Regions from separate parts of the Microbacterium sp. Leaf161 genome, predicted to be linked through region 2. Evidence: riboswitches for the same ligand, from Rfam matches in the RefSeq annotation. Region 2 holds a riboswitch; the other holds the start of a gene.
What was found. Region 2 has a riboswitch for thiamine pyrophosphate ahead of thiM (hydroxyethylthiazole kinase). Riboswitches for the same ligand answer to the same signal wherever they lie in the genome.
Positions count from the first base shown of each region.

Region 1: it holds a riboswitch for thiamine pyrophosphate, as region 2 does, so the genes downstream of both, ASF87_RS04520 (ECF transporter S component) here and thiM (hydroxyethylthiazole kinase) in region 2, are expected to answer to the same signal.

Region 1 covers NZ_LMOW01000001.1:909,363-918,973, reverse strand. The annotation lists gene ASF87_RS17875 (ATP-binding cassette domain-containing protein) at 1-35, opposite strand, end outside; gene ASF87_RS04540 (enoyl-CoA hydratase/isomerase family protein) at 157-1,218, shown strand; gene ASF87_RS04535 (ABC transporter ATP-binding protein) at 1,419-3,146, shown strand; gene ASF87_RS04530 (ABC transporter ATP-binding protein) at 3,143-5,386, shown strand; gene ASF87_RS04525 (D-alanyl-D-alanine carboxypeptidase family protein) at 5,456-7,096, opposite strand; TPP riboswitch at 7,179-7,288, shown strand; gene ASF87_RS04520 (ECF transporter S component) at 7,282-7,938, shown strand; gene ASF87_RS04515 (ATP-binding cassette domain-containing protein) at 7,935-9,395, shown strand; gene ASF87_RS04510 (energy-coupling factor transporter transmembrane component T family protein) at 9,392-9,611, shown strand, end outside.
Region 2 covers NZ_LMOW01000001.1:13,344-22,954, forward strand. The annotation lists gene ASF87_RS00065 (bifunctional hydroxymethylpyrimidine kinase/phosphomethylpyrimidine kinase) at 1-2,048, opposite strand, end outside; gene thiM (hydroxyethylthiazole kinase) at 2,045-2,893, opposite strand; TPP riboswitch at 2,884-2,977, opposite strand; gene ASF87_RS00075 (NAD-dependent epimerase/dehydratase family protein) at 2,999-3,964, opposite strand; gene ASF87_RS00080 (DUF402 domain-containing protein) at 4,029-4,745, opposite strand; gene pheT (phenylalanine--tRNA ligase subunit beta) at 4,878-7,382, opposite strand; gene pheS (phenylalanine--tRNA ligase subunit alpha) at 7,382-8,422, opposite strand; gene ASF87_RS00095 (hypothetical protein) at 8,472-9,110, opposite strand; gene ASF87_RS00100 (amino acid ABC transporter permease) at 9,120-9,611, opposite strand, start outside.

The sequences.
Region 1 (9,611 bases), 900 kb from region 2:
ACGTGCGTGAACTCGAGCACCTGTCCGTCGGGCATCTGCGACCTCTCGTTGCAGTGGGCAGTTCTGTCTATCCTGCCGGAAAAGCCGCAGGATCGTGCATTTACCCTACGAACGCGGCCGGATGCAAGGGTCCGTCAACCGGGTAGCCTGGCACCCGTGACCGAATCCAGCGCTGCTTCCCGGGTCCTCGTCCGCACCGAAGGGGCCCTCGGCAGGCTGACCCTGAACCGGCCGGAAGCGATCAACGCGCTCGACCCCGGGATGATCCAGCAGCTGACCGAGGCCCTCGAGCGTTGGCGCGACGACACCGATGTGCAGATCGTCGTCATCGACGGCGCGGGCGAGCGAGGCATGTGCGCCGGGGGAGACGTTCGCGCACTGCATGGGCAGATCGTGGCCGGACGCACTGAAGAGACCGCCGAGTTCTTCCGCGCCGAGTACGCGTTGAACGCGATGATCGCCGAGTACCCGAAGCCCATCGTCTCCATCGCCGACGGCATCACGATGGGCGGCGGCGTCGGCCTCTCGGGTCACGCGGCCATCCGCATCGTCACCGAGCGTTCCCAGCTGGCGATGCCCGAGACGCGCATCGGATTCACCCCTGACGTCGGCGGCACGTGGCTGCTGGGGCGGATGCCAGGGCGATTCGGGGAGTACTTCGGACTCACGGGCTCGACGATGAACGGAGCGGATGCGGTGCTGCTCGGCTTCGCCGACCACTTCGTGCCGTCCGATCGGCTCGATGCGCTGCGCGAGGCGCTGGCCTATCGTGCCGACCCGACCGGGCCGGCCGAGATCGTGCTGCTGTTCGACGAGACTCCTGAGCCGTCTGCGCTCCCGGCGTCACGCGATTGGATCGACCGCGCGTTCTCGTCCGACACGATCGCGGAGATCGTGTCGCGGCTCCGCGCCGAGGAGGCTGCGGATGCCGCGACGACCGCGGACCTGCTCGAGAGCCTGGCGCCGACCGGACTCGCCGTCACCCTCGACGCCGTCAGGGAGGCACGTCGACTCCCGAACCTGCGCGCCGCTCTCGAGGGCGAGTACCGCCGTGTGATGTGGTTCGTGACGCGGCATCCCGATCTCGTCGAGGGCATCCGTGCGCAGGTCGTCGACAAGGACCGCAATCCGAAGTGGAACCCGGCGACCATCGCCGAGCTCCCGTCGGATGCCGGTGCTGAGGCTCGGGATTTCGTGCCCGAACGCTCGCTCTTCTGAGGTATTTCGATATATCTGCGGTTGTTCGCCGCGGTGCATAAACCGCTGGCCGCGGGCTAAATGGTTCGCTGTCAGCGAAGGTCCGCCCATCGGGGGATACGAATGTCCGAAGTTCATGCCACTCTTGCTTGTGCGCGATCGTCGGCCTGCGTCCGCCCGTCGGGAGATCCGCCGATTCATCCTTCCTAGAAAGTCCGCCTGTGCTGGGAAAAATCCTCCTCCGTTATCTCGCCCGCTATAAATGGCTGCTCGCGGCCGTCCTGGTGTTCCAGTTCGCCAGCGCGCTCGCCACCCTCTACCTCCCGCGCCTGAACGAAGACATCATCAACAAGGGCGTCGCCCAGTCGGACACCGATTACATCTGGCGCACCGGGCTCTTCATGCTCGCCGTCTCGCTCGGGCAGATCATCGCCTCGGTCATCGCCACCTACTTCGCCGCCCGCGCGTCCATGGGCGCGGGGCGCGACATCCGCGCCGACGTCTTCGCCAAGGTCAGCGGATTCTCCGAGCGCGAGGTGTCGCAGTTCGGTGCCGGCTCCCTCATCACGCGCAACACGAACGACGTGCAGCAGGTGCAGATGCTCGCGATGATGGGCGCCACCATGCTCGTCACCGCGCCGCTGCTCGCGATCGGCGGCATCATCTTCGCCGTGCAGACGAACATCGGTCTGAGCTGGCTCATCGCCGTGTCCGTGCCGCTGCTGCTGATCGTCGCCGGGCTCGTCGTCAGCCGCATGGTGCCGCTGTTCCGCAGCTACCAGGGCAAGCTCGACACCGTGAACCGCGTGCTGCGCGAGCAGCTCACCGGCGTGCGCGTCGTGCGGGCCTTCGTCCGGGAGAACATCGAAGAAGAGCGCTTCCGCGGAGCCAACACCGACATCATGGTGGTCGGCCGCAAGGTCGGCTCGCTGTTCGTGCTGCTGTTCCCGCTGTTCATGCTGATCCTCAACGTCACGATCGTGGCAGTCGTGTGGTTCGGCGGCATCGAGGTCAACAGCGGCACGGTGCAGGTCGGCACGATCTTCGCGTTCATGCAGTACATCGGTCAGATCATGGGCGGCGTCATCATGGCCAGCTTCATGGCGATCATGATCCCGCGCGCCGCGGTCTCGGCCGAGCGCATCGGCGAGGTCCTCGACACGCAGTCGAGCATGGAGCGCCCGGCGAACGGCGTCACCGAGTTCCCGACGCCCGGCTCGGTCGCCTTCGACGACGTCGAGTTCACCTACCCCGGGGCCGACTCTCCCGTGCTCAAGGGCATCAGCTTCGCTGCAGAGCCCGGCGAGACCGTCGCGATCGTGGGGTCGACCGGTGCGGGCAAGACGACACTCGTGTCGTTGATCCCGCGACTCTTCGACGTCTCGGGCGGAGCCGTGTTCGTCGGCGGCACGGATGTCCGCGAGGCGGATGTCGAATCGCTGTGGGCGACGATCGGTCTCGTTCCGCAGCGCCCGTTCCTCTTCACCGGCACGGTGGCGTCGAACCTCCGCTACGGCAGAGAGGACGCGACCGACGAAGAGCTCTGGCATGCCCTCGAGATCGCACAGGGCCGCGACTTCGTCGAGGAGATGCCGCAGGGCCTCGAATCGCGCATCACACAGGGCGGCACGAACGTCTCGGGCGGACAGCGTCAGCGTCTGGCGATCGCCCGCGCGATCGTGCGTCAGCCGCAGATCCTGGTGTTCGACGACTCGTTCTCGGCTCTCGACCTCACCACCGACGCGCGATTGAGGCAGGCCCTATGGCGTGAGCTGCCGCACGTGACCAAGATCGTGGTCGCGCAGCGCGTCTCGTCCATCACCGATGCGAACCGCATCGTCGTGCTCGAAGGGGGCACCATGGTCGGCGTCGGCACGCACGAGGAGCTCCTCGAGACGAGCACCACGTACCGAGAGATCGTCGAATCGCAGCTGGGGGTGGACGCATGAGCGAGCAGAACACACCTCAGACCCGTCGCGGTCGCGCAGCCAAGGCCACGGCCGCGACCGCCGCGGTCGCACCCGAACTGACCGAAGAAGAGAAGTACGAAGCCGAGCTCGCCGAGAAGGCGCGCCAGGACGGCGGCGGCTGGGACAGCGTCGCACCCGGCAAGGCCGACAACTTCGGCCAGAGCTTCAGCCGGATGATCGGGTTGCTCAAGCCCTCGGCCGTGTGGTTCATCCTCGTGTCGATCGCCGGCGCCGTCGGCGTCGTGCTGACGGTCGCCGCGCCGAAGGTGCTCGGCGAGGCCACGAACCTCATCTACAAGGGCTTCATCTCGGTGCAGCTCGCGCAGGCGAACGGGGACTTCCCCGGGTTCCCCGCCGGCACCCCGCAGGACGATGTCGTCGCCGCGCTCCGCCAGGGCGGGCAGGACGACTTCGCCAACCAGGTCGAGGCTCTCGGCAGCTTCAGGGTCGGTGACGGTGTCGACTTCGACGCGCTGCGGTGGATCATCATCGCCGTGCTGGCGATCTACATCACCGCCGCCTTCCTCAGCTGGCTGCAGGGCTACGTGATCAACGTCATCATGGTCCGCACCATGTGGCGCCTTCGCGAAGCGGTCGAGGCGAAGATCAACCGCCTGCCCCTGTCGTACTTCGACAAGGTGCAGCGCGGAGACCTGATCTCCCGTGTGACCAACGACATCGATAACATCACGCAGACGATGCAGCAGTCGCTGTCCGGTGCGATCACGGCCGTGCTCACGGTCGTCGGCGTGCTCGTGCTGATGTTCTCGATCTCGTGGCAGCTCGCTCTCGTCGCGCTGATCGCGCTCCCGCTCATGGGTGTGATCTTCGGGGTCATCGGCCCTCGGTCACAGAAGGCCTTCGGCACCCAGTGGCGCAAGGTCGGTCGCCTGAACGCCCGCGTCGAAGAGGCTTTCTCCGGCCACGCGCTGGTCAAGGTCTTCGGTCGCGAGCAGGATGCACTCGAGAAGTTCAAGGCCGAGAACGAGGAGCTGTTCCAGGCGAGCTTCAAGGCGCAGTTCCTCTCCGGCATCATCATGCCGGCGATGACCTTCGTCGGCAGTCTCACCTACGTGGGCATCGCCGTGCTCGGCGGTCTCATGGTCGCGAGCGGGCAGCTGCGTCTCGGCGACGTGCAGGCGTTCATCCAGTACTCGCAGCAGTTCACGCAGCCGCTGTCGGAGCTCGGTGGAATGGCCGCGGTCGTGCAGTCGGGAACGGCGTCCGCCGAGCGGGTGTTCGAGCTGCTCGACACCGAAGAGCAGGAGGCCGACGCCGCAGATGCTCCGAAGCTCGCCGACGGCAAGGGCGTCGTGGAGTTCGAGAACGTCGCGTTCTCGTACACGCCCGAGCGTCCGCTCATCAGAGACCTCTCTTTCCGGGTCGAGCCCGGTCAGACGGTCGCGATCGTCGGTCCGACCGGAGCGGGCAAGACGACGCTCGTCAACCTGATCATGCGGTTCTACGAACTGAACGGTGGGCGGATCCTGCTCGACGGTCAGGACATCTCCGAGGTCACGCGTGAGCAGCTGCGCTCACGCACCGGCATGGTGCTGCAGGATCCGTGGCTGTTCGCCGGCAGCATCCGCGAGAACATCAGATACGGACGCTCCACGGCGACCGACGACGAGGTTCTCGAGGCGGCGAAGGCGACGTATGTCGATCGCTTCGTGCGCTCCCTCCCCGAGGGCTACGACACGGTGCTCGACGAGGACGCATCGAACGTCTCGGCGGGTGAGCGCCAGCTGATCACGATCGCGCGAGCGTTCGTCGCTCAGCCGTCGATCCTGATCCTCGACGAGGCCACGTCGGCGGTCGACACCCGCACCGAGGTTCTGCTCCAGCACGCGATGGCGGCGCTGCGACAGGGACGCACCTCGTTCGTGATCGCTCACCGACTGTCGACGATCCGCGACGCCGACCTCATCCTCGTGATGGAACACGGTGACATCGTCGAGAAGGGCACGCACGACGAGCTCATCACGGCGCAGGGTGCGTACTGGCGTCTCTACCAGTCGCAGTTCGAGCAGGCGGCCACCGACATCGACGCAGAGGACGCGCTCACGGGCTCGACCCCTGTCGTCGTCAGCGGCGACGCCGAAGAAGCTGCTGCGGCGGCACAGGTCGGGGTCTCGGTGGGGGCGCAGGTTCCTGCCGCCGAAGCCGCTGCGGCACAGTCCGTCGTCGAACGCTCGGACGACGGGGGCCAGAAGGGCTGATCCGCACGACGGCCGAGAAGCAGAATGCCCCGACTCCCGTTCATCCGGGGGCGGGGCATTCTGATGTCGTCAGCGCTGCGCTTCGGTGATGCCGAGGAGTTCGAGCGGATGGGTCAGGCGCCACCACGGGCTCGGGGCATCGACGTCATCGGCGAGCGACAACGACGTCGTCACCGTGTTCAACGGTCCTGAGCTCGTCAAGGTGCCGACCTCGTCGCCCGACTCGCGGTTGTCGCCGAGGGAGAAGTCGGTCGAGGCCTCGGCCATCGCGCCGTTCCACAGCACGATGTCGGCATCGGCATCCGTCACCACATCAGCGGTCGCGCCCCACGGCGTCGTGACCGTGCCGACGACGGTGCCGGCCGCGACAGCGGGAGCCTGCTGCTCCAATGCCGTCTCGACCTGCGAGAACAGCGAACGGGTCTGGGCGAGGCGCTGCTCATCGTCGGCCTGCCCGAGAACCGACGCATAGAGGTGCACGGTCGTGTCGTCGAGCGTGATGACCTTCGCGGTCAACAGGTTCCAACTGTCGCCGAGCGTGCCGGTCTTGACTCCGACCACGCCAGGATCCGCCAGCATCCCGTTCGTGTTCACCACTGTGCCGGCGCCCGGAAGATCGACAGACGGAGTGCCGACGATGCCGGCGAACACGGGGTTCTGCATCGCCAGTTCGGCCAGTGCGACGAGCGACTCAGGCGTGGCCGTGTTGCGGGCGTCGAATCCCGATGGGGTCACGATCGTGATGCTGTCGAGGCCACGGTCGCGCAGCCACACCTCCGCCGCAGCGGTGAACGCCGAGGGGGAGCCCCAGATCTCCTGAGAGAGGCGGTCGATGTAGTTGTTCGCCGAACCGAGCAGCGTTCCCTGCAGGAGCTGGAACTCGGTGAGAGTGCCGCCCACGGGCACGTCGAGCGCCGACTGGTCGGAGCGGCGGTAGTCCCAGTACGCCAGGTTGTCCGCCCGCGTGAACGAGAACTCCGGGCCCTGCTCGCCCACGGCGAGAGGCATCCGATCGAGCACCATCAGACTCGAGACCACTTTGGTGACGCTCGCGATCGCCGCCGCATCGAGCGATGACGACGTCGTGCCGATGCCGCCGATTCCCACGGCGGCGCTTCCCTGGGTGGGCCAGGTGATGGCGGCTGTGGGCGCGGCGACCGTGGAGAGCTCCACTGCCTGCACGGTCGGCGCCACCTCGTGCAACGGCCACAGCATGGCCGACCCGACATAGGTGCCGAGCAATCCGACGAGAACGCCGAGCGGGACCAGCACGCCGGGGCGGGTGATCGCCGGGCGCAGATGGGCTCCGGTCAGAAGTGCGCCGCCGCTCGCGGCGGGAGGCGTGTCATCGAGCGCCTCGGTCGCCGGGTGCCGCGCGACTTCGACCGCGTCGACCCACGTCAGGGGCGTCCCACCGCTGGCGCCCTCTGCCCACTGGGCGTGGGGAGTCGTCTCGGGAGCCTCGAGAGCCGCCTCGAGAGCGATGAGCCCGGGTGCGTCGTCATCCGCATCTGATCTGGGTGCCGCATCCGTCGTGCCGGCCGACGAGACGTCGGCATCAGGAAGCGCCGCAGGCGAACCGGCGGGCTCCGACGAGTCAGCCGTGGCACCGGCAGGCGCTGACGCATGAGGCGCTGTCGCATCGGGCGTCGACGCATCGCCCGCAGGAACGGCGGAGGCGGTGGCCTCGGCGGAGTCAGGAGCGGTCACCTCCTCACGGTACCGAACTCGCGCAGGGATCAGTGTCGCTGCAACAAGAGCAGACGTGAGTGTCGTCACTGGGTAAGATCGTCAGAACAACCACGGGAGTCCGGCGAGCCGGGCTGAGAGGGAGCGAATCGCGCTTCGACCGTCGAACCTGATCTGGGTAATGCCAGCGCAGGGAGGAGTCACTGATGAGTACATCCACGCCCGGATCCACCACGGAATCCGCAGCCGTCTCGCGCGCCTCGAAGGGCCTCGGTCGCCCTGAGCTCTGGCGCTGGCGGGTCGTCGACATCGTCGTCGCCAGCGTCATCGCCGTCGCGTGCGCGCTGATCTTCCTGCTCTGGAACGTCGGCTACGAGGTGCCCAGCAGCATCCTGAAGCCGCTGCTCCCCGGCGTGCAGGGCCTGCTCGCCGGCCCCTGGCTCATCGCCGGTGTGCTGGGCGCGCTGATCATCCGCAAGCCGGGCGCCGCGCTCTACACCGAGCTGGTCGCCGCGATCATCTCGGCCCTCGTCGGCAACGCCTGGGGTCCGCTGACCATCGTCTCGGGCCTCGTGCAGGGTCTCGGTGCCGAGCTGATCTTCCTCGTGTTCCTCTACGGCGTCTGGCGTCTGCCTGTCGCGATGCTGGCGGGTGCCGGAGCCGGACTCGCGTGCGGCATCAACGACCGCATCCTCTGGTACGCCGGGGCAGACACGCTCTTCACCACCGTCTACATCGTCTCGACCACCATCTCGGGTGCGGTGATCGCCGGACTCGGCGCGTGGCTGATCGCCCGAGGACTCGCGGCGACGGGAGCCCTCAGCCGGTTCGCCGCCGGCCGCGAGGTCACCGCACGGGTGTGAGCTCGCCCACGACGCCCGCCACCCTCGAAGCCCACGGCTGGGGGTGGCGGTACGCGACTCGACTGCGGTGGGCGGTGCGCGACGTGGATCTGCGGATCGAACCGGGCGAGCGGGTGCTGCTGCTGGGGGCTTCGGGCTCGGGCAAGTCGACCCTGCTGCAGGGATTCGGCGGGGTGCTCGGAGGGGCGGACGAGGGCGAGACGCGCGGAGGGCTGCTCGTCGACGGCGTGCCGCCTACCGAGGCGCGCGGCCGGGTCGGCATGGTGCTGCAGGACCCCGACACGCAGACGATCCTCGCCAGGGTCGGCGACGACGTGGCGTTCGGCTGCGAGAACCTCGGTGTCCCCCGCGAGGAGATCTGGCAGCGGGTGCGCGCGGCGCTGGACGCCGTCGAGCTCGATGTCGCACTCGATCGATCGACGGCCGCGCTGTCGGGCGGTCAGAAGCAGCGTCTCGCGCTCGCCGGCGTGCTGGCGATGCGACCGGGCGCGATCCTGCTCGACGAGCCGACCGCGAACCTCGACCCCGGGGGAGTGCAGGACGTGCGGGATGCCGTCGCCGCCGCCCTCGATGCAACGGGCGCCACCCTCGTGGTGATCGAGCATCGCATCGACGTCTGGCTGCCGCTCGTCACGCGGGTGATCGTGCTCGGCGCCGAGCCGGAGGGCACGGTCGTCCTCGCCGACGGGAGCCCTGAGCAGGTGCTCGGCGCGCGAGGGGCAGAGCTCGCGGCATCCGGTGTGTGGGTTCCCGGCCACCCGCCCGCCGTTCCGCCCGCGCCGGCGCACCAGCCGGGGGAGACCCTCCTCGAAGCGCGCGGCCTCACGGTCGCTCGGCGACGGGGGCTCGCGGTCGCCGGGCCGTTCGATGTCGAGGTTCGCGCGGGCGAGGTGCTCGGAGTCACCGGCGCGAACGGCGCAGGAAAGTCGACGCTCGGACTCACGCTCGCAGGGCTCATCCCCGCCGAGGACGGCCGGGTCGCGGCTCTGCCCGCGCTCGCCGCCGGAGAGAAGCCCGACCCCATCCGCTGGTCGTCGCGCGCGCTGCTCACCCGCATCGCATCGGTCATGCAGACTCCCGAGCACCAGCTGCTCGCGAAGACCGTGCGCGACGAGCTATCGGTCGGCCCCCGGGCTCTGAAACTCTCCGAGCCCGAGATCACCGCTCGTGTCGACGACCTCCTCGAACGACTGCGGCTCACCTCGCTCTCCGGAGCCAACCCGTACACGTTGTCCGGCGGGGAGAAGCGGCGGCTCACGGTCGCCGCGGCCCTCGCCACCCGGCCGCGGATGCTGGTGCTCGACGAACCCACCTTCGGGCAGGACGCCACGACCTGGGCCGAACTCGTCGGCCTGATCGCACGCCTGCGTGACGAGGGCACGGCGATCGTGGCGATCAGCCATGACGAGGCCGTGCTGGAGGCCCTGCATGCGCGGCGCCTGGAGGTCGGCCGATGATCGACCCGCTGACCGCCCGCATCGAAAGACCGGGGCCGATCGCCCCTCGCTCAGCCCTCGCGAAGCTCACCGCGGCGCTGTTGATCGCGCTGCCGCTCGTGCTGACGATCGACGTCGTCTCGGCATCCGTCGCCCTGCTGCTCGAGATCCCGCTGCTTGTTCTCGCCGGCCTGCGGGCCAAGGAGTTCTGGACCCGCACCGCCGTGCTGTGGATCG
Region 2 (9,611 bases):
GACTGCGCCGCCGCGTCCATCACGTAGCCCACCGCCTGCTCTGTCGCCGCCTCGAAGGCCGGATCGGCGTAGGTCGCGAGCCACGACGCATAGGGATGCTGCGGATCGCGTGCGTACTCGCCGAACGCCCCCGCGTGCAGACGCGTCCCGAGATCGGTGTAGAGCCAGAAGCAGGGAAGCAGGGCGGCGATGAGCTCTGCGTAGTCTGCGCCGAAGGCGACGGATCGCAGATGGTCGAGGTACGCGACGGTCGCGGGGGCCGGATCAGCGGCGAAAGTCTCCGCCTCCACGCCCGCACCGGGGGTCAGCCACGACGCGTGGAGTTCGAGTTCTCCGGCGATCGCCCCGTGCGCCGACTCCGCCCAGAACGCCTGCTCGTGCGGTGTCGGTGCGAGCCGAGACGCCTCGGCGAGGACCCTCGCGTACTCCCGGAGGTAGAGCGCGTCCTGGCGAAGGTAGAACAGGAACCACTCGCGGTCGAGTGTCCCGTCGGCGAGAGCGCCGACGAAGGGCAGCTCGTCGATATCTGCCCGCAGGTGCGCGATCCGCTCCCACCACTGATCGCGGATGTGCGCCCGGTCGGGGGTGGTCTCGAGTCCGCCACGTCGCCAGAGGCCGCCGAAGTGGTTGATCGGCCCGTGTCCTCGTCCGACGTGGAGCGCATCGCTCTCCGTCAGAGACTCACGCAGCCACGAACGGGCCGAGGCGACCGCGTCGGTGAGGGACTCGCCCCTGGCGAGGCGGGTGGCGAGGGCGGACGAGAGGGAGCACCCGGTGCCATGCGTGTTGCGGGTCGCGATGCGCGCGCCCGGATACCCCCGACTCACTCCGTCGGCAGCGTCGATCACCGCGTCGGGAACGTCGTCGCCGTCGAGATGCCCTCCCTTCACGAGCACCGCCGCGCCCACACGGTCGGAGAGCGCAGCTGCCGCCGCGAGCGCGTCATCCCACCCGTCGATCGGATGGTCGGCCAGCGCGGCGAGCTCGGCGAGGTTGGGCGTCACGACATGCGCGCGCTCGAGGAGTCCGCGCAGCGCGACCTCGGCCTCCCGGTCGAGAAGCCGGTCGCCACTGGTCGCGACCATCACCGGGTCGAGCACGATGATCGGCGGCCGCATGGCATCGAGCCAGTCGGAGACCGCACGGATCACGTCGGCATTCGCCAGCATGCCGATCTTCACCGCATCGATGACGATGTCGTCTGAGATCGCATCGAGCTGCTCCCGCAGGAACTCCGCGGGCGGCACATGCACCGCCCGCACGCCCACGGTGTTCTGAGCGGTGAGTGCGGTCAGAGCCGCCATGCCGTACCCGCCGTTCGCGGCGATGGACTTGAGGTCGGCTTGGATTCCCGCGCCGCCCGATGGATCGCTGCCCGCGATGCTGAGCACCCGCGGCGTGCCTGACGCTCGCCACCGCCGGAGGAAACTCTGCGCCGTCTGCTTCGGATCGACCGCGGCGCAGATGGCCGAGACCACCGCGAGGCCGGCCGCGCCCGCGTCGCGGAGTCGCTCTGTGTCATCGATGTCCACGCCGCCGATGGCCACGCAGGGCACGGCGGACGTCTCGATGAGCGACCGGAAGCCGTCGATGCCCAAAACCGGCGGATGGTCGGGCTTGGTGTCGGTGGGGCGGATCACACCGACGCCGAGGTAGTCGACCACGCCCGCGGGCAGAGCCGCCACCGTCTCGAAGTGGTCGGGTGTGTTCGCCGTCAACCCGATGATCGCCTCGGCACCCAGTCGCTCGCGCGCCCGCAGTACCGACGCATCGCCCTGACCGAGATGCACGCCGTCGACGCGAGCTCCCCGAGCGCGAGCGACGAGCGCCGCATCGACCCGGTCGTTCACCAGGAGGATCGCACGGCCGGCGATCACGCGCGACAGCTCGACCAGCTGATCGGCGGTCTCGGCATCCGTCGCGATCTTGTCGCGCAGCTGCACGATGCGCACTCCCCCGTCGACAGCGAGGCGCACGGTCTCGACGACACCCCGCTCACCGCAGAGGCCCGGATCCGTGACGAGGTAGAGCGAGAGGTCGGCGATCACAGCGCGCTCTCCTGAACGCGCGCGGAGGCCACCAGGTCAGCCGGCTGCACGGCGGCGAGCGCGTCGAGCAGAGCGACAGCGAAGGTGCCGGGGCCCGAGGCGTGCACCGCGGCCCTCTCGGCGGCGATCGTGTAGACGAGGCTCGCCGACGCCACCGCCGTGAGCGGATCGGCAGAGGTCGAGCGCGCCGCGCCGAGGAACGCGGCCATGACCGCGCCCAGCGCGCACCCGCCGCCGGTGACCCGGGTGAGCAGCTCGTGACCGTTCGCGATGCGCAGCAGACGGACGCCATCGGTCACCAGGTCGACCGGTCCAGACACCGCGACCACAGAGCCATGACGCGCGGCGAGTGAGAGCGCTGCCTCTGCCGCATCGTCTGTCGTGTCTGTCGCGTCCACACCCCGGCCGCCTGCGCTGAGTCCGGCGAGCGCGAGGATCTCGGATGCGTTCCCCCTGATCGCCGTGGGGCGCGAGGCGATCAGCTCGTGGGCGAGGGCTGTGCGCACCGGGAGTGCGCCGATCGCGACGGGATCCAGCACCCACGGAGCGCCCGCGGCGACGGCACCGGCCGCGGCTTCGAGGCTCGCCGCCCGCTGCTCGGGGGTCGGCGTTCCGAGGTTGATCAGGACGCCGGACGCCACCCCGGCGAACATTCCTGCTTCGTCGACGATGTCGACCATCGCCGGTGCCGCGCCGAGGGCGAGCAGCACGTTGGCGGTGAACCCCGTGACGACGCTGTTGGTGATGCAGTGGGTCAGAGGTGGACTCTCGCGCAGCTCGGACAGGAGCTCTCCGGCCGTGGCAGCCAGGGTCGATTCGGATTCAGGACGCAGACGATCGCTCAATGCGACATCCCTTCGCTAGTACGAACTAGATCAGGTTCGACGGGTCTGTTCTCAGCCGCGGATGCGGCACCCCGTGTCACTGCTCGCAGTCTAGCGAGCGCGCCGTCAGCGCAGGAGCTGGATCAGCGCGAGTTCGTCTGTCCGGGTCAGACCTGCCCGCCGCTCGCGATCGACACCGCGTTCCTGCTCGTCTTCGACCACCGCGGCGATGGTCTCGTCGAGCGGGCGCAGCTCTCCCCCGGCCGCACGGTAACGCGCGTTCGACCTCGTCATGAATCCGGTCATGTCGCTCGGGAGCCACAGCGGCAGCGATCGCTTGCCCGCCCAGTACTCCACCTCATTCGCCACGAGCCAGTCGTCGGTGGCCGTGACGGTGTCTCCTCGGTGACCCACGTGCCTGCGCACCGCCTCGATGACCTCGGCCATCGGGTGCCGGTCGCCGGTCGCGTTGATCACTCCGGTCGCGGTCGTCGTGCTGATGAACTCCGACAGGTCATCGACATCGATCACCTGCACGTCGCGCCCGTCTGCACGGGGCAGCAGCACGGGTTCGTCGTGAGCGCGCAGGAACGCCGCAGCCCAGTATCCGAAGCGGTCGCTCGGGTCGCCCTTCCCGACGATCAGCCCCGGGCGCACGATCAGCGTTCGGTCGCCGAGCGTGCGAACCGCGTTCTCGGCGGCGACCTTCTGCGCGCCGTACTCGTACTCATCGCCGGCGCCGGCCGGCTGATGCAACGGCGCGGACTCATCCGCCCCGACCGTCTCATCATCGGAGTATGCAGACACCGACGAGACGTACGTCCAGCGGGCGGCTCGATCCCCGAGCGCCTCGACCGCCGCCGCCACGTGCGCCGCATTCGAGGAGACGTCGATCACGTGATCCCAATCGCGACCGCGGACGGCGTCATAGGCGTCGGCGTCGTCACGATCGGCCAGAACCAGGCTCGCACCCTCCGGGGACGGTCGACCTCCTCGCGCGAGGCACATCACCGCCGCCCCGTTCACCAGCATGCGTCTGGCGATCCGACCGGACAGCCAGCCGGTCCCGCCGAGAATCAGAGCGTCAGTCATGGACCCATGCCACCATCTCCGCCGTGCGAGGGGAAGTGTCTTCCGCTCACGGCGGATGCCGGGTTCACCGCGGACGGAGGTCTGACAGCCCCGTGAGCTCCGGGACGGTCCAGGAGGGATCCGGCCGCCAATCGCGCCAGTCCGCGGCGAACGGCCAGTCACCGTCGCGGTACGACGCGATCGCCGCGTCGGCGTGCCGCTCGATCTGCGCCGCCTGCTCGGATGTGAGACGGCCCTGCTCGACGGCCGCGATCAGCTCATCCTCATCCTTCAGATGCACCCGGCCGTCCGGCTCGATCTCGACATCGAGGATGTGGTCCGACGAGTAGGTGTCGCGGTCGGTGCGCAGGTGCGCGTTCTCGAGGTTTACGTACCAGCCGGCGAACTGCCACTCCGCCCCGCTCACATCGCTCCAGAAGAGCCACACCGACCACGCGGCGCCTGCGGGGGCGATCCGCAGGATGCCGTTGCCCCACCACTCCTCCACGATCCGCGTCCGCGGGTCCAGCCATCGCCGCTCGAGCGGAACCGTTCGGATCCGCTCGCCTTCCGGAGTGCCCTGCCCCTCCTGCAGCGTGCCCGGAGCGAGCCAGGCGACGAGGCCCCGCTCGTCGTCGCGGACGACTCGCATGGGTGTGATCGTCGACGCATCTCCGGGCTGCCACCCCGGCTTCCGGTAGTGCCAGGAGATCTGATCGCCCGGGTCGAGGAAGGGCGCCTCGCCCATCGGTCGGACGCCATCGGGAACCGCCGCAGGCGTGCTGTGGGGAAGGATGCTCATCACGACACGCTACCTCGCGGGAAAGCCAGGTTCAGGTCGGCTCGGCGGTGGCGGTCACTTCCACATCTGACGCCTCGATCGCTGCGTGGCGGACTGCATCCCGTACTGGAATGCAGTCCGCGCAGTGCTGAGTCAGTCGCGCAGCGTCGCGCCGAAGCGCTCGGCCGTGACAGCGACGCCCGCGAGCTTCGCCTCGGTCGCCTCGGCCGCGGTGAGCGTGCGATCGTCCGCGCGGAATCGCAGAGCGAAGGTGAGACTCTTCTGCCCTTCCGCGACGCCGTCTCCGCGGTAGTCGTCGACGAGTCGGATCGCCTCGAGGAGCTCTCCCGCGCCTTCGGCCAGCGCAACCTTGACGTCGCCGGCGGGGACGTCAGCCCCGAGCACGAGCGACACGTCCTGCGTGGCGGCCGGGAACGTCGACAGCGAGGCGGCGACCGCACGGGCGTTCGCCAGCGTGAGAATTCCGTCGAGATCGAGCTCGAGCACGGTCGCGCGACCCGGCAGGTCTGCTCCCGCTGCGACGTCGGGGTGGAGTTCTCCGACATAGCCGACCTCGACGCCGCCGACCGACAGCACGCCTGTGCGCCCGGGGTGCAGCGCCGCGCGCTCGCCCTGGGCCACCTCGATGTCCACGCCGGCAGCTGCGGCGATGACGCGAGCCGCGTCCAGCGCTTCCGACAGACCGGCCGCTTCAGCCGCACGGCCGGGCTGGCGTGCCACGACATTGCCCGTGAACAGCGCCGCGACATGGCGGTGCTGCGGCGGGATCGACGCGTTCAGCGCGGCGAGGGTCTCGTCCGACGGACGCACGCCGAGCGGCGGCACATCATCGGTGCCGTACTCGACACCGGGCTCGGGCAGGAACACGACTCCGGTCTCGAACAGCGCGAGATCCGTGAGGCCGCGCGAGATGTTGCGATGCGCGGTCTGCAGCAGTCCCGGGATGAGCGAGCGACGCAGGAACGGAGCAGAGCCGTCGAGCGGGTTCGCGAGCCGGATGCTGGGCAGGTGCTCTCCCGACGCCGAACCGTGCAGGTCGTTCTCGGCGTCGGTGGTGAAGGGGAAGGAGGGCGTCTCGACGAGACCGGCTGCTGCGAGCGCGTCAGCCACGCGACGTCGCCCCTGCTGGTGCGGCGTCAGGCCACGGCCGGACGGAGGCGTCGGCAGCACCGAGGGGATGCGGTCGAGACCGTGGATGCGCGCGACCTCTTCAGCAAGAGACCACTTGTCGGTGAGATCCGGGCGCCAGGTCGGCGGGATGACGACCCAGCCGGCATCCGTCTCGGTGACCTCGCCACCGATCGTCGTGAGCGCGACCACGATCTCGTCGTCGGAGTAGTCGACCCCGATGAGTCCCTGGACGAATCCTCGCGGCAGCTCGATCTCGGCGACGAAGACCTCGGCGAACAGCGCGCCACCCTCTTCGGTGAGCGTGCCGCCGGCGAACTCGACCATCAGGTCGGCGGCTCGACGAGCCGCGACGAACGGCACGAGGGGGTCGACGCCGCGCTCGAAGCGCTTAGACGCCTCGCTGGGGAGCTTGTGACGACGGGCCGTGCGCGCGATCGTCACCGGGTCGAACGTCGCTGCTTCGATGAGGACGTTGCGTGTCGTGTCACTCATCTCGGTCGTGCCACCACCCATGACACCGGCCAGGCCGATGGGCCCGGATCCGTCGGTGATCAGGAGATCCTCGACGTGGAGCTTCCGCTCCTGGCCGTCGAGAGTCGTCATCTTCTCACCGGGGGTCGCACGGCGCACCGTGATGCCACCCGAAAGCTTGTCGAGGTCGTATCCGTGCAGCGGCTGCCCCAGCTCGAGCATGACGTAGTTGGTGATGTCGATCAGGATGCCGAGTGAGCGCATGCCGGCGAGCGACAGGCGAGCGATCATCCACGGCGGGGTCGGGCGCGACGGGTCGACGTCGCGGACGACACGGGTGACGAACTCGCTCGCCCCGACGCGGCCGCGCACGGGGGCGGCGTCGTCGACGATCGCCGTATGACCGGTTCCGGGCTGGAGTTCGGCGAAGTCCCGTTCGGCCGGGTCGCGGAACGTAGCTCCGGTGGCGTGCGAGTACTCGCGTGCGACACCTCGGAGCGAGAACGCGTACCCGCGGTCGGGTGTCACGTTGATCTCGACCGCGACATCGTCGAGACCGAGCAGGCTGATCGCGTCAGTGCCGACGGGAGCGTCGATTCCGAGGTCGGCGAGAACGAGGATGCCGTTGTGCTCGTCACCCAGACCGAGCTCCCGCGCCGAGGCGATCATGCCGTCGGACACATGACCGTAGGTCTTGCGGGCGGCGATCGGGAACGGCCCAGGCAGCACAGCGCCCGGCAGGGTCACCACGACCTTGTCGCCGGCGACGAAGTTGTGCGCTCCGCAGACGATCCCGCGGATGCCGCCGTTCGCCTCGCCGACGTCGACCTGGCACCAGTTGATCGTCTTGCCGTTGGACTGCGGCTCCCCCTCGAGGGAGACGACCTGTCCGACCACGACGGGACCCGAGATCTCGAAGCGGTGGATATCCTCCTCCTCGAAGCCGACGGTGACCATCGCCGCCAGAACGTCTTCGGGCGTCGCATCCGCTGCCAGATCGACGTACTCACGCAGCCACGAAAGCGGGACGCGCATCACACCACCATCCCGTACTGCTCGCTGAAACGGACATCGCCCTCTGCCATGTCCCGCATGTCCTGCACGTCGCTGCGGAACATGAGTCCGCGTTCGACGCCCATACCGAAGGCGAAGCCGCTGTAGACGTCGGGGTCGATCCCCGCCGCACGCAGCACGTTCGGGTTGATCATGCCGCAGCCGCCCCACTCGATCCAGCGGGCGCCGCCCTTGAAGGTCGGGTGCCACAGGTCGAGCTCGGCAGACGGCTCGGTGAAGGGGAAGAAGTTCGTGCGGAAGCGCGTCTTCGCCTCCGGTCCGAAGAGCTGACGCGCGACGTGGTCGAGCGTGCCCTTGAGGTGGGCCATCGAGATGCCCTTGTCGACGACCAGCCCCTCGAACTGCGTGAAGACGGGGAGGTGCGTCGCATCGAACTCGTCGGTGCGGTACACGCGACCGGGGCAGAGCACGTAGATCGGCACGTCGCGGTCGAGCATCGAGCGCACCTGCACGGGACTCGTGTGCGTGCGCATCACGAGGTGGCGCGAGGGCGGGTCGACGTAGAAGGTGTCCTGCTCCTGGCGAGCGGGGTGGTCGACGTCGAAGTTCAGCGCGTCGAAGTTGAACCACTCGTGCTCGAGCTCGGGCCCTTCCGCGATCTCCCAGCCCATGCCGACGAAGATGTCGGAGATCTGCTCGCTGAGCAGGGTGAGCGGATGCCGCGCCCCGACGCGGGTCCGGGAAGAAACGGCGGTGATGTCGATGCGCTCGGATTCGAAACGGGCGGCGACCTCGGCGGCTGCCAGCTCCTCCTCCTTGGCGGCGAGGGCCTTCGTGACCTGACCGCGCCCCTGCCCGACGAGCTTGCCGAAAGCCGCCTTGTTCTCGGGAGCCACCTGCCGCATCGAGGCGTTCAGGACGGCGAGAGGCGAGCCGTCTGCGACATGAGCGGCTCGAGCCGCCTTCAGCTCGGTGGTATCGGCGGCCGCAGTGATCGCTTCGAGTGCGGCCGCGACGGCGGCTTCGACCGCTTCCGGGGTGATTTCGGGAGACTCAGACACGAGATAGGAGTCTACCGGGACGGCGGACTGCTCCTTCCCGGGGCCGGGCTCAGAGCGGGCCGAACATCGGCACTGCGACCAGGGGCACCCATGTGACCCGATCGCGCTCGAGCGCGGCCACGAGTCGCTGGTCCCGCGCCGCTTCGCGACGCAGCGTCTGACGCCCCCGGCCGATGACCGCGGCCGGGATCACGAACACCGAGACGAGCAGGAGTGCGAATCCTGCGTCGAGGACGAGGAGCGGCACCGGGTCGACCGAGGAGACGATTCCGGGGATCAGGAAGGCGTTGAGCGCCCCGAAGATGCTGGCTGCGGCGATGAGGCCGCCTCCGAGCGAGCCGGCACCCCGGGTGGTGTACGACGTGCCGGGTTTCGGGATCCAGCCTCTCACCCGTGCGAGGAACACGCCGGAGACGACGGCGACGATGCCACCGACGATCATCGACGGCACGTATGCCGAAGGCGGCATACCGACCGCCAGCAGGACGAGCCCGAAGACAACCGACGACGAGCCGAGCGCGAGGAACGAGGCCCACATCCCACGGCGCATCGCGCGAGCATCGGCGACCTCACGCAGCCGAGACCGGGAGTCCGTGCCATGCAGCGCGGCCAGGTCAGCATCCATCCACTCCGCGAGCGTGCGGCTCGTCGCAGGCGGATAGGCGGAGATCGGCTCGACGCGCATCACGACGGACGCTCAGACCGGGCCGGGGCCGTCCCCGCCCGCGACACCGCCCCCGCGCTGCAGGGTGATGAGCTCGGTGTTGGTGCCGTCGCCGTGCTGGCGCGGGTCCCCGGCCGCCTGGATCGCCTTGACCTTCGGCGAACGACGGGTGCTGATCTCCACCCACTTCGCGATGCCGGAGAGAATGAGGCACATGACGATGTAGATGCCGCCGATGACGAACGCCGACTGCAGGATCGGACGCCCCTGCTGCGACGTCAGCTGCTTCGCGTAGTACAGCAGCTCCGGGTAGGTGATGATGAACCCGAGAGCGGTGTCCTTCATGGTCACGACCAGCTGGGCGACGATCACCGGGAGCATCGCCCGGATCGCCTGGGGCAGCAGGATGAGACGCATGACGCCGCTCTTGCGGAGTCCGATCGCGTAGCCGGCCTCTTTCTGCCCGCGGGGCAGGGACTCGATACCGGCCCGAAGCACCTCTGCGAGCACGGAGCCGTTGTACGC